Regions from separate parts of the Paenibacillus provencensis genome, predicted to be linked through region 1. Evidence: a T-box and tRNA genes for the amino acid it is inferred to sense, from the RefSeq annotation. Region 1 holds a T-box; the other holds one or more tRNA genes.
What was found. The T-box of region 1 lies ahead of ACFQ3J_RS06950 (alanine--tRNA ligase). A T-box ahead of a tRNA ligase gene usually reads a tRNA of that ligase, here a tRNA-Ala.
Positions count from the first base shown of each region.

Region 2: it has a tRNA-Ala gene. The T-box ahead of ACFQ3J_RS06950 (alanine--tRNA ligase) is inferred to sense a tRNA for this amino acid. The anticodon was not compared.

Region 1 covers NZ_JBHTKX010000001.1:1,440,752-1,447,782, forward strand. The annotation lists gene ACFQ3J_RS06935 (hypothetical protein) at 119-901, shown strand; gene ACFQ3J_RS06940 (hypothetical protein) at 1,430-2,602, shown strand; gene ACFQ3J_RS06945 (CPBP family intramembrane glutamic endopeptidase) at 2,708-3,607, shown strand; T-box leader at 4,391-4,634, shown strand; gene ACFQ3J_RS06950 (alanine--tRNA ligase) at 4,745-6,625, shown strand.
Region 2 covers NZ_JBHTKX010000001.1:2,390,595-2,397,625, reverse strand. The annotation lists gene nrdR (transcriptional regulator NrdR) at 80-547, shown strand; gene ACFQ3J_RS11550 (cupin domain-containing protein) at 686-1,411, opposite strand; gene ACFQ3J_RS11545 (VOC family protein) at 1,520-1,945, shown strand; tRNA gene ACFQ3J_RS11540 (tRNA-Ala) at 2,115-2,187, shown strand; gene ACFQ3J_RS11535 (hypothetical protein) at 2,552-3,064, shown strand; partial or broken gene ACFQ3J_RS11530 (ATP-binding cassette domain-containing protein) at 3,462-3,743, shown strand; gene ACFQ3J_RS11525 (hypothetical protein) at 3,902-4,174, shown strand; tRNA gene ACFQ3J_RS11520 (tRNA-Lys) at 4,296-4,368, shown strand; gene ACFQ3J_RS11515 (FAD-dependent monooxygenase) at 4,629-6,140, shown strand; gene ACFQ3J_RS11510 (TIGR03943 family putative permease subunit) at 6,160-7,031, opposite strand, start outside.

The DNA of each region.
Region 1 (7,031 bases):
TTACAAATATTTGTAAAAATAGGATTGACCTTCTAGTCATCAATCTATTATATTCAGGTATGAAAATTGATCTGGCCAGAAGATTTTCAATATGACATTGTTTGGAGGAGAAGGATTTATGAGAAAAAGAATTGCAGGATTTTTGCTAAGCATGGCATTAATGCTAACCGTTCCTTTTCAAGCCGTTGGAGCCGAATCGGTAGACAAGCTGGATCAGATCATTTCACTGCATGGCAATGGACTGACCAAGGAAGAATTGAAAGAGAGCCTTTCAGATTATTCCGATCAAGAAGGAATTACTCAGGATCAAGCAGCAGACCAGATTTTGAAAGAATTGCAGACTAGTAAAGCAGCGATCGAGCCCATGAGAACAATAACGGAGATTCCTGAAAAAGATAAAGCGGCTGTTTCCCTGTATTCTAGTCAAATCAATCCATTCTCTAACAATGGAAATGATGGAAGTTATCAACTAATTCAAAGCCGTAAAGGCACCTTCTTCTACCAGCCGGCGGCAACTTGGGGTTTCACCCATGGCCATATCGGAATGTACTATACTACAACGACGATTATTGAGGCAGCCAATCCTGATGATGGAATAAGAACAGCCTCAGTTGCAAATCGCAAAGTAGCGAAGGGATCCAGAGTCATGTCTACTTCTCTTACTACACTAACCGAAGATAGTAATGCTGCGAATTGGGCATACAGCAAAAAAGGCAACGGATATAACAGCAACTTTGCGGTCAACCGTTCCTGCGGTGGACCTAAGTACAATTGCTCACAGCTCGTATGGTGTTCATTTAAACAAAAAGCCGGTATCGATCTAGACAAGAATAAGGGAGCAGGTGTCTACCCGAATGACATTCGTGATCATGCCAATGTATATGACATCAAAGTGTATTAATGTAACCGCTATATAACCTCTAATCATCTTAAGTGCAATCTACTCTACATCACACCCAAAAAACAGACATAGGTGAATCAATTTCATAACTCATTAAAAAGGTGGATTCGAAACTATAATAGACAAATTAAATCATTTTGATCTATATATACTCTTGATTTAAGCAGCTAAAGGTATTTTGAAATTGATTCAGGAAAAGAAAATGACAACTTTAAATTACTTGCAAATGTCCCGGAAGGTTAGAAAAGCAAAACCGAATAAAGATACAGCAACATCCACCTACCGGCATTGATTTAGACAAGGATTACGGTTTCGGCGTCTTCGGTTTAAGATATTCAAGTTTACTGATCGAAGCAGCCGGGATCAAAGGCTGTACTTCCATAACGAGGTCAGGAGTACATGTGTCCTGGCCTCGTACCATTCACAATACAGTACATATGCATAATGTTGCTAACTTGCCAAAGTTGTTCGGGACCTTTTACCGGGGATGAATCACACTCTTAACACAGTCGAAGGAGATTTCAAACAATGTATAACCTGCCAAGCTATAAAATTATACTCTTATGCGTTCTATTGTTGCTCGTCATCATGCTTGCGGCATGTTCTGGAGATCAGGCTCCGGAAACAGAGAAAGTGACCTATTCAGAGGCTGTAGCTTCTATTCTATACTCAACGGACGTCGCTGGAGAGGGGTTAGGCTCTGGAATTAGCTATCTTTTTCTTGTTAAAGATGACGGGAGCATATCTGTGGTCAAGGATAGAGGTTTGGAACTCAATTCGCTCATTCCTTATCAGGATAAGTTGCTGCTTCATCAAAAGAGCGAACTGGTAGAAATACAAGCAGATAGCGAAATCAACCGGATTGAGTTTCAAGATTGTAATGCGCCGTCCGGGTACGGTCAATCTTCGGGCGTATTGGAAGGACCCGGCTATCATTATTCATTATTTAATGTCGGTTTCACCGAGGATATGAGCGGTTATACCTCCAAAATCAGGTGGGGCGATGGAAAGAGCAACTACTGTGGGGAGATTGGGAGTTTTTTTGAGACATTTGGGAATGACGATGAATTCATTTATTTGTTCAGCGGAGATTCAGTAGATCCGGAGAAATTAAACTTCCGAAGAGTGACGCTTTCCGATGGCGAGATTACGGAGAGCGACCCGGTAGAATTAACCAGTATGGAGTCAGATGCAAGAATCATGTTCACTCGCTTTATACCGTATAAGGATCGGCTTTTAGGTATTTTCTCAGACTCGTCGTTAGGTAATGCTGAGCTCAAGTTATTGGAGATTAACCCTGAAGAACCTTCTGATGCCAAGATACATGAATTAAAGAGTTACCCCGGCTATAGTTCAGATTATTTCCTTTATAACAAGGACAGCATTCATGTTCACGACGGGTTGATCTATTATGCGGACGGTTACGGTGATGTCTATGCTTATGATCCTGAAGCAGAGTCCTTGAATAAAAAGTTCCATTTTGAAAACTATACGAGAACTTCTATGCTTCAAGATGAGCAAGTTCATTTTACCGACAATCTTGTGTACTTTTTCAGGAAAAATCAAGAGAGCGGAGATCATATAATCGAAACTTATACACTGGATGGTGAAAAAAAATCCATCTTACCCGTAAAGGGCATTAAAGAGCAAATCGGAAAAGATAGTGTTCATATTTACGATTTTAAGATGCTAGTCAAATAATAATAGAAAGAAGGTTTAGATATGGATTTTCAAGCTCACTTTGATCTTGCAGTATTGCAGCAAGGAGGATGAACTATCTACAAAGCGTATAAAGGTACAAATAAAATGAATAACCAACTAACAATGAAGAGTGCAGGCTGGATATTCTTTGTTTCCTATGTCACCGGGATCCTTCTGTCTGCATGGATGAGCGGGCAAGGGAATAGGCACCATGAGGACCTATACTTATTTATGGGTTATGTTGCCGTAGGGCAGATCGGACTGAACGTGCTCCCCGCCGTATTATGGTGCCGGTATCGGAAAATATCTCTTATTACCGTGTTCAGACTTCATAGAGTTTCATTTAAAAATGTTATGCTTTCACTGCTAATCTACGCCCTATGTCAAATTATTTTATTGTTTTTTCATCAGGTTACCGAGGTTTTTTCTGTATGGTTGGGCGCTCCTTATCAGACATCGCATTATCCGGTTGCGGATTCCCTGCTCTCTTTATTTATCCTATTGGTTAGTATTGGAATTATCCCGCCGATTTGCGAAGAGCTGTTGTTCCGGGGAGTGCTGATAACGGGATATGCATGGCGTGGAATGTGGTTTGCAGCAGCGGCCAGCTCTTTTTTGTTCGCTATTTTCCACGATAATCCTTACAGGCTGATCGAATTATTCGGAGCGGCCTTTGTCTCTTCACTGCTGGTGATCAAGTCAGGCTCCATCATTCCGGGGATCATCGTTCATTTGTTGACCAATTCGGTTTATGTGCTCAGTTCCTATTTACAGGGCGGAGATATGCTTGAGGGAATTTCGAGACCTGAGGGTCCCGGTGCGGGTATCCTTTTACTAACCTTGGGTGCATCAATAATTTGCTTCTTTATTTGCAAATGGCTCTTAAGCCGATTTGACCCGCCAGGAGAGAAGGAAAAAGAGCAGAAAATGAGTTCCTCGGTACAGTGGATTGTCCCTATTGTTGCATCCGTCGGGGTGTTTATCCTAAAGTTATTGTATTTTTGATTGTTTTTTACTCGAAATGCTCCTCTAATTTCAATGGATTACCACACCTTTAAAAAGAGCAGTTCATCTTGCAGGATTGAGTTTTAGCATTTAGCAGCCAAAGAAGTGGAACATTTTAACTATGAATGCCCATATCAGCATGAATTAGATAAAATGAATATTCAATCAATGAAATCTTGCACACCACAAAAAATGGCAATTATGAGCATAAGCAGCTTCAAAAAACTGTTGAGGCATATATAAAAAAAGAATTTTTGAAATAATACAAAGTGAAAACAATTGATAATGTAATATGCCTTTAAATGCTATTATGAAAGTCAAATTGATAAATTCCATGTTGTAGAGATAATTTTGATTCTCAATCGTTTTCAATTGCGAATATAAAAGCACGGCAGTTATGGCTAGTGAGGCTCCACTGCGAACAAGTTTCTTACCGAACTGCTTTGGACAAATCAAAGGCTGACGGAAGGCCTCCTGCTGACCGCTTTCCAGGTAATTGTTCAGCAATTCCCTCTCTCAGAAGCACACCCAGTGTTGGTTTAAAGTTCTTGGTTCTTACGAATTGTGTTTTGGTGGATACCTATTCCTTCTGGATCAATAACCAATCAGCATTGGCTGAAAAGTGAATTTGTGAAGTTTATCAACGAATGAATCCTATCTCTTTAACAAGCAATAACCTTCAAAGAAAAGGGCAGATCAACTAATTTCTTCCTTTTCATAATTTAACAAAAATGTTAATTTACGGAGCAAGTTGGGTGTGATACCATTGGTTTAACTTAAAACGAAAAGGCTATGATGAGAAATAGTAGGTATTAGGGATCTCACAGAGAGAAGATGGTTGGTGCGAATCTTCATTGATCTAATAGTGAAGCAGTCTCGGAGCTGTGAACCGAACAGAGGAATCTTAGTAGGCTTCAACGGAGTTCCACCGTTATTCAGGAAACAATATCGGAGATATCCCGTATTGATAGAGTGCAGAGAAATCTGAAATTAGGTGGTAACACGGACATAATAGTTCGCCCTAAGTTGACAAGAAATATGTCAGCTCAGGGCTTTTTTTGTTTTATTTCTTCTCGTTTAATTATTTGCAAAATAATTTTCCGAGAATAAATAATAATTGAAATGGAGGTATTGAACATGGTGAAAATGACACCAGATGACTTAAGAAAGTCATATATTGATTTTATGAAAGGAATAGGGGCTAGCCAAGTGCCCTCTTCTAGCTTGTTACCAGAAAATGATCCCTCAACGTTGTTTACAGGAAGTGGAATGCAACCTATGGTTCCATATTTATTGGGGGAAAAGCATCCGATAGGTAATGAGATTGCTAATATTCAGAAGTGTTTAAGGACAGTGGATATTGATGAAGTAGGAGATACGTCGCATCTGACATTTTTTGAAATGATAGGTCGATGGGAGTTTGAAGCAAATGAAAATAACTATAAGAAAAAGCAAATCGATGCCATTTGGAATTGGCATATTATCGAATTAGGAATTGATCCTGGCAGGCTGTATATCAGTGCTTTTATAGGAAGTGATGATTTGAATATACAGAAAGATACGGAAGCCATTCAAATCTGGTCAGAAAAATTTAAATCAGTTGGTATAGAACCTATCATTGAAGATGATCCCTATCAATATGGGGCATCTAGAGGTGGGAAAATATTCTTATACGATGAAAAAGAAAATTGGTGGAGCCGAGCCGGAAGTCCATTGGATATGCCTGTTGGTGAACCGGGTGGGCCTGATAGTGAAATGTTCTATGATCTTGAACCAGGCGGTGATTCACTGGATCATCCTGCTTCTGTAAGCGAGAGGTTTTTAGAAATTGGGAACAACGTATTTATGTGTTACAAAAAAGAAGACACAGGATTTGTAAAAATGCAAAATCCCAATATTGATTATGGAGGCGGATTAGAAAGGGTTGCAACAGCCCTTAATGGTGACAAGGATATTTATAATACGGCTTTCTTCCTTAATCCCAAGAAAAAATTGATGGAGTTAAGTGGTAAACAATATACTGACGATTTAAAGTCGTTTAGAATCATACTTGATCATGTGAGAGCGGCTACTTTTCTAATTAATGATGGTGCGGAGCCAGCTAATAGTGATGCAGGGTATATAACAAGAAGGTTATTAAGAAGGGCGATTCGTGCAGGTAAAAAAATAGGTATACAAGGAAGTTTTGTGGGTGAGTTGTCTGAAGTTTATATAGATGAAGCAACAGCTTATGAAGATTTGATCGGTAATAAAAAGAAAGTTATCGAAATAGTAAATAAGGAAGAAAATCTTTTCTATAGAACTTTACAACAAGGAGAAATTGAAATACAAAAACATCTTAAGAATAAGGGTAAAGTTACAGGTGCGGATGCCTTTTATTTTTACGAAACATATGGGTTTCCCTTGGAGTTGACGGAAGAGTTTCTAACTGAAAATGGATATAGCGTGGAGGGCAAGGCGTCTTATATAGAGGCGGCAAAGAAACATGCTGAAAAGAGCAGAACTGCTTCTGCGGGTAAATTTAAAGGTGGATTAGCTGAACATTCAACAGAAACAACAGCGCTGCACACGGTATCTCATTTATTACTTGCTGGTTTAAGGGAAGTTTTAGGTGATCATGTTCATCAACAAGGAAGTAATATTACTTCAGAACGATTACGGTTTGACTTCAATCATGATGAAAAACTTACGCCAGAGCAAATAGCTGAGGTGGAAAAGTATGTGAATGATGCGATTTTATCAAAAGCAGTTACCTATATTTCAGAGATGCCTAAAATTGAAGCGAAAGAAAGTAATGTTGAAGGGAATTTTTGGGATAAATATCCGGATATCGTTAAGGTGTATACAATCAAAGATAACGAAGGGAAAGTTTGGAGTCGAGAAGTATGTGGAGGACCTCATGTAGAAGATACAACAAACTTAGGAAAGTTCAGTATTAAAAAAGAACAATCTTCTGCTGCTGGAGTTAGAAGGATTAAAGGAGTAATTAATAAATATTTCCAGAACGCGGAACAATAGCTGATGTTTTAGGATTGCCATTTGTAACAACGTTATGAGTTGCCGGGAATCCAGGATGAATGATAAATCCGGCAAACGAAGAGGGTTTGACATCGCTTCGCCTTTCCGTTGGCGGTACCGGAGCACAGTATTCAAAGAAAAAGCAATTCGGATTAAATCCGAATTGCTTTTTTACTGCAAGAAAGGGGACTAAATGAAAATTCAGTAGTAGTGTCGATTAACGTTTGTCGGGGGACAAGAACATATTCCCATTGAAAGTCGCTATTTTAGCTGCTTTTCTTATTATCAGGTTAGCCAGTAATTACTGGTTGGCCTTTTTTTGTGGTCGTTTTACGATGGGGGAAGCCGGGAGAACGCAGGGGCTTTAGGGGCTTTGACCTCGTAATAAAAACGGTTCTCCCACGAC
Region 2 (7,031 bases), 950 kb from region 1:
GTCTCGCATCTCGATTTTTCATGACTTTTTTATTTAAAAAGTGATTGGTAACTATATGCAATTAAGGAGGTGAGTGAGCTTGAAGTGTCCGTACTGTACTTATAGCGGTACCAAAGTGCTTGATTCTCGCCCAGCCAATGAAAACAAATCCATACGCCGCCGCAGAGAATGTGAAAAGTGTAATCGAAGGTTTACTACCTTTGAAACGATAGAAGAGACGCCTCTGATTGTAATCAAGAAGGATGGAAGCAGAGAGGAATTCAGCAGAGAGAAATTGCTGCGAGGACTGATTCGTGCCTGTGAGAAGAGGCCTGTATCCGTGGAGCAGCTCGATTCCATTGTGTCAGAAGTAGAGAAATCTCTGCGTAATACGGCGATTGCCGAGGTTGAGAGTCGGGAGATTGGAGAGCTCGTCATGGAGCAGCTATACCCTGTGGATGAGGTCGCCTATGTTCGTTTTGCTTCGGTCTACAGACAATTCAAAGACATCAACATGTTTATGAAGGAATTGAAGACGCTGTTGTCTAAAGGTGTAGATGAAGACTAGATCTTAAAGCTTTGGTTGATCAGGTATAAATTCAAGCAACTAAAATGAAAGCCTTCAGGCTCATTACTTTGAGCTCCGAAGGCTTCTATTTTAAAGTGATTGATGTAAGTCTAATACAATGCATTTTCAAATTACTTTTTAGTCATTGTTACGTTGTCCATTTCCGATGATTTGACGGGAGTAGCCATCTTTTTTCATCTGGCCTGAATAGCTTTGAACTCCTTGCATACTAGGAGGACCCTGTATCATATGTTCTTGATATCCCTGCGGTGCCATCATGGGATTGTTGTAGGATGTTCCCTGAACTCCGGTTTGCGGCTGATGGTATTTGTTGCAGTCTGCAGGAGGGCCAATGACCGTCGTATCTTTGATTGGAGCAAGCGTTTCTTTCAACATGGCTTCATCCAGACAATAAGTATGGGCGATGGTATTCGTTGGTGCCAGGCGCAGGAAATCAGATATTCCGATAAATTCAGGCTGCCGGGCATCAAAGATGGCGATGATCTTTGTATTGTCCTTATTCGCAACCTCCCAATGAATCCACCCTTGGGGAACAAGTACGGATTGACCAGGACCTGCAGTAAAGTTAAGTACCTCTTTGGTAAAAGGATTAATAAAGGAGACCACCGCTTCCCCAGTCACAACATAGACAAGCTCGGATGCATTTTGATGCACATGGGGTTCCACTACATTGCCTCTGGTTAAATTGATATCTAGAAGAGAGGCTTCTCCGATTGTATTCATCTGTTGTCTGCCAAGAACGTTGATATAGTTACCACTGTCTTTGGTAAAGAACCGATTCTTATTTACATCATCAAAAAACTGCACATTTGGTGAAGTGTAGTCCATATAAGTCACTACCATTGTTGTCACTCCTCCGCTTCGGTTTCTGTTTTACTGGTAAATGTATTCAATTGGGCGTAGGATGGTGCCTAGAGATTCAACACTTATGACAAGGGGAGGAAATTAGTAATGAAACCGTATATAACCGTCCTTACACTCGGGGTAAATGATCTGGAGAGATCGCTTGAATTCTATAGAGATGGACTGGGATTTCCTACTGAGGGAATTATCGGTAAGGAATTTGAGCATGGAGCGGTTGCTTTTTTTGAATTGCAGGCTGGTGTAAAGCTCGCGATTTGGGATCGAAGAGACCTTGCCTATGAAGCTAAAGTACCGCTGACTTCTCCGAGCTCAGCTGAAATGACGATTGGACATAATGTGGGCAGCAAGGAAGAGGTGGATTCCGTGATGGAGCAGGCACGTAAAGCCGGGGCCACGATCTGTGATCCTGCACATGAAACGTTCTGGGGAGGATATTCCGGGCACTTTATGGATCCCGACGGACATTTGTGGGAAGTGGTGTGGAACCCTGCTTGGGATATAAGTGAGGAATGACAATGATGAAAAAATGCAGATGGGCCAAGGTATTCAATATAAGTGTAATTAATTAGCTTAAAATAGCAGGGTGACATATTGCCTAATTATACCGAGTTATGTTACACTAATTTTTGCGTACTAGACGAATGATTTTAAAGTGAGTCTTGTAAATATAGCTTCATATGATGGGGCCTTAGCTCAGCTGGGAGAGCGCATCGCTGGCAGCGATGAGGTCAGGGGTTCGATCCCCCTAGGCTCCATACTCGTAGAAAAACCGCTATTTTAGCGGTTTTTTTCGTTTTTCTAGTCGGTGACTGTCTACGGGGACACTTCGCAGATATGCGCTCCCCTTATCGCAGCGATGGGCGCGGTTCCTGTAATTTGTTAAATATTAATCTACACCTTTGAACGCGAAATTGAATAAGAATAATTATTTTGGTAGCGTAACTAATGCATATCATATATCGTATAAAGAGATCCGTTCAGGATATGACAACTGAATGGACTTTCACTTTTACAAACAAAATTATATATAAATCGTTACCCTCGAACAAGTATCGGCAACGCTAATTAATTTATGTTGAATATCCGTGTTAATTTTCTAACAAGGAGCTTGATATAACATTGAAAACGAAAATTTTATTGCTTATGATTTTAATTTTACTAATCCTTTCAGGATGCTCTGATAAAACAGCTCATGTGAGTCTTCAAGATGAACTAGATAATGTGCTTAAAGAAGCAGATATACATGCTGAGCGAATACTACATTATGAAATAAAAGGGAATGGAGTGGTCGCTTTTTATGTAAAGGATAACGGCATTGATTCGAGTTATGTGGAGTATAATTCTGGAAAGTGGCAACTTGTAGATAGTTCTGGCAGCGCGTCTTTAGTGGAAACAGATCTGCCGATTTCTTATGTTTGGGAGTATACAAATGATAAGCCGTTTAGGGCTGTTTTTGGCTCAGTAAATCAAGAAAGAATAACCCAGGTGAAGGTAAATGGGGAGCCTGCAAAAATAATAAAGTTTGGAGATGGGACCACATTATGGTACGCAATTCTAGAAGAACCTTACTCTAACGAAGATAAACTAGAGGCATTCTCCGATAGTGGGGAAATGGTCTATAAGAAAGAGTAGTAGTTTTATTTGTGTCTGATTCGGATTAGGGGGTTCGATCCCCCTAGGCTCCATAACTAACAAACCCATTAAACACTGGTAATTCTGAGTGTTTAATGGTTTTTTTATGTCCAGATCGTGAAGAAACAAGAGTGAAGTCAAACGTTTGACGACCTCGAGAATTTTTCCTTACCTCCATAACAAATATAATTGCTGGACGTGACTGAACCCGCCTTTGGTCTAGTTCAAGCGCAGTCTGCGGGCGGAGGTTTTGGCTCATCTAAATTTATATAATCAACTTGATTATATAACTCATCGGATCCAAAGTTGGCGAAAGATCAGCACAATCCAGGATGCCGGGAAGGAGACGGAAGAAGTGAAAACATTAATTGAATTTAGAAATGTAGCGAAAGAATGGGGAGGCGAACAGCAAAGAGTTGCCCTCGCGAGAGCTGTGGCGAAGAATCCCTTGCTCTTACTTTGTGATGAGCCCACCGGAGCGTTGGATTACGTAACAGGCAAAGCTGTTTTGAAGCAGCTTCAAGATTTAAATAGAAATATGAAAAAGTGTGTAGTCTTGGTCACACATAATTCCGCTATTGCTCCTATGGCCGAAAAAATTATTAAGGTTAAGAGCGGAAGGATTGAGAGCATCACGCTAAATAACACGAAGCAAAGCGTTGAAGGGATTGAGTGGTGAGTATGAAATTATATCTAAAGCTAGTTATGAGATATTAAAGAGCAATTTCCGGATAAATCATTATTAATTAATGTCAAAAGCAGTGATCCTGCAGAAGGAGAGCTTCTGGCCGCATATTTATCACTACGAAGCAACAGAATTTACTGTCGAAGGACACGATGAAGAGTTGTTTGCTTCCTTATCTGTCTGTTGGCTGGACCGGTTATATGCCTGCTGCATGCGAGCATACTCAGCTCCATATTTCGGATAAGCTTGCACCTCTGCTATGGGGCTGGCCTGATAAATTTCTGAGCCGGATGGATCAAGCTGATTCTCGTGTTAATGTCGTCGTAGGCGATGGAAGTGACTTTTCGGGAGGATTTGATACGCCAGAGGATATCAAGAAACTTCCTGATCATTATTCTGGTGGTATATGGACGAACCCGTATTAATCAGATTTCTTCTCCTATATCAATAAAATGCTTGATTTATTATTTTAATCTGTTATAATAGATTTTACTGAGTTGTTAACATTAATTTATGTAACAACTGCCTTTAGCGGCATGAGCTTACGGACTCTTAGCTCAGTTGGTAGAGCAGTTGACTCTTAATCAATTGGTCCAGGGTTCGAGTCCCTGAGAGTCCATATATTTGACTAAAACCCTTACGTAGTAAGGGTTTTTTTATGTTTTCAAACTCAAAAGGATATTGTTTTTCGAATATAGAAAGATTCGTGTCCCTCAGCTCTTGTGGTTTACAATACATAATGGGATATTCAGGGCATATATATTGCTTAGCAGTTATGGCTCAAGGGTAAAATAAAGCAATCTTACCATACATAACGTACGACATTGTTAATTAATACGCTTCCTTATATAAGGATGAAGTACAGGAGGAATCAGACAAATGAACCCTCAAGTATTGATTGTCGGCGCCGGTCCAACGGGCTTAGTGCTGGCTTTGGCATTGCAGAAGCAGGGAATCCCGTTTCGTATCATTGACAAAAACAGCGGAACAGGAGAAGCCTCTCGAGCGATTGTCGTTCATGCGCGAACACTGGAGTACTACCAGCAGCTTGGACTTGCAGATGAATTGGCTCAGCGGGGAATTCCCATCCAGGAACTACAAATTCGTAAAGACGGGGAGCTTAAAGCGCGCATGAAGATGGGGGATATTGGACTTGGGATAAGTCCCTATCCTTATGTGCTCAGCCTTCCTCAGGATGAGCATGAGGAGGTTCTTGAAAATACGCTGAAGGAGAGAGGGGACCGTGTGGAGTGGAACACGGAGCTTGTTTCTTTCAGTGAAGAAGGAAATGCGGTTCATGCAGTGCTTTCGAAGGACGAAGTGTACGAGGAGGCCCTATTCCAGTATATGTGCGGCTGTGACGGCGCTCATAGTACGGTGCGCAAAGGACTGGAGCTCTCATTCTCCGGCGGAACCTATGAGCAGATATTTTATGTGGCTGACGTGAAGAGTGCTGTCCCCATTCATGGCCTGCATGTAAGCTTTAACAATGACGGATTCTGTCTCACAGCACCGGTGCGCACGACCGGATATGTCAGATTGATCGGAATTATTCCGAAACCGGTGCTGGAGCAGGGACTTCCGGAGGATTTTTCCCCTATTGCTCCCTATGCGTCTCATAATACAGAGGCGGAGATTCAAGATGTAAACTGGTTCTCTACCTTTAACGTTCATCACCGGGTCAGCGAGCATTTCCGTAAGGGACGAATCTTTATTGCAGGAGATGCAGGGCATGTCCATAGTCCCGCAGGAGGACAAGGGATGAACACAGGTATTGGGGATGCGATGAACCTGGCCTGGAAGCTTGCCGCTGTTCTTCAGGGAGAAGCAGACGAGCAAATTCTGGATTCCTATGAAACGGAAAGAATCGGATTCGCAAGAACCCTTGTAGCAACGACAGACCGAGCATTTCAGATTATGGTGGGCAAGGGAATCAATACCAAATTAGCGATGGAGGTGGTCATTCCGTTTTTTGTACCTGTCCTGTTCCATCTCCCGCCAGCCCGGAGAAAAGCATTTGAAATGCTGTCCCAAACACAGATTCATTATCCTGACAGCCTGCTAAGTGAAGGCAAAGCCGGCCATCTGCACGCAGGCGACCGTTTGCCATGGGTAGAGATGTCAGAGGACAATTACAAGCCGCTGCAATCCATGAAATGGCAGATACATGTCTATGGTCAAGCAGTTCCGGAATTGGCTCAGTTTGCTGTCGATAATTCCATCCCAATCTATGAGTTCAACGACCGAGCAGCGATGAAAAAAGCAGGCATTCCACTCAGCTCCCTATTTCTTGTCCGGCCGGATGGATATATCGGCTTTGCTCAAGCGGTGCAGAATGTGGAACAGCTTGTCACCTATCTGAACAAGATAAAAGTTAAGATGTCGAACTAATTGAATACGGTCAAACTTATCATAAAATCCTTACACTCAGCGGATAGACGTACGGCTGATCGGGGGCTGTTGATTTCTTCCATTCCGTGATGCGAATAATAGGCAGCTTGGTTCCGTTATGCATCGTCGTATCGATCACACCGGTAGCTTCAATCCATGTATCCTCCTCAAGCGGAGCTGCTTGTGGAAATTCAGCCAGAAAACCGATCAGTGCGGCATCTGCGATACAATGGGTAATTAAAAACCTCGATATAACGAGTTGGTTTTCCGAGAGTTCTTCATCCCGAAATACAAAACCGGACAGCTGAATGGATCTGCCAGTGTAAGCATCCGGCGTGTTAGCAATACGTTCATAATAGGAAGCAAAAAGATGCTCCTGCATCACAATGGAGCGTTTCTCCTCCAGGTCCGCCATGATTTGCTCGAATTCATCCCTCGATACCGTGTTCTCCATAACGCCTTCATCCTCAGCATGTTCATCAATGATGGCTCCTTCAGATGAAGGGGCTTCCGCAAGCTCTGTATGCTGGTTAGCCAAATCAGGCTCTTCATTTAACGCTTCGGATCTGGCTGTTTCTGTAGCTGCTGATTCTTGCTGTGAGCCGGTTAACAGCAGCATACCTCCTTTTTTATCTGCGATGGAAGCGTTCAGAACCTGAGGAGGTACAAGGAATCCAGCAGCCAGTGGGAATATAATAATTGCATAACCGATGAGTTTCTTATAATTTATCTTGCCATCTCCGTGATCATGATGACAGTGCTCCTCTCCGCAATGGTGAGATTCATGCGGCTGGATTAAATTGCCCTGTTTTTCCTTAGAAGGAGGATGATGAATGTGTTCATGATGGGTATAGTTATGCTTCATTATTTCCCAGCCTCTACTGAGCTGAA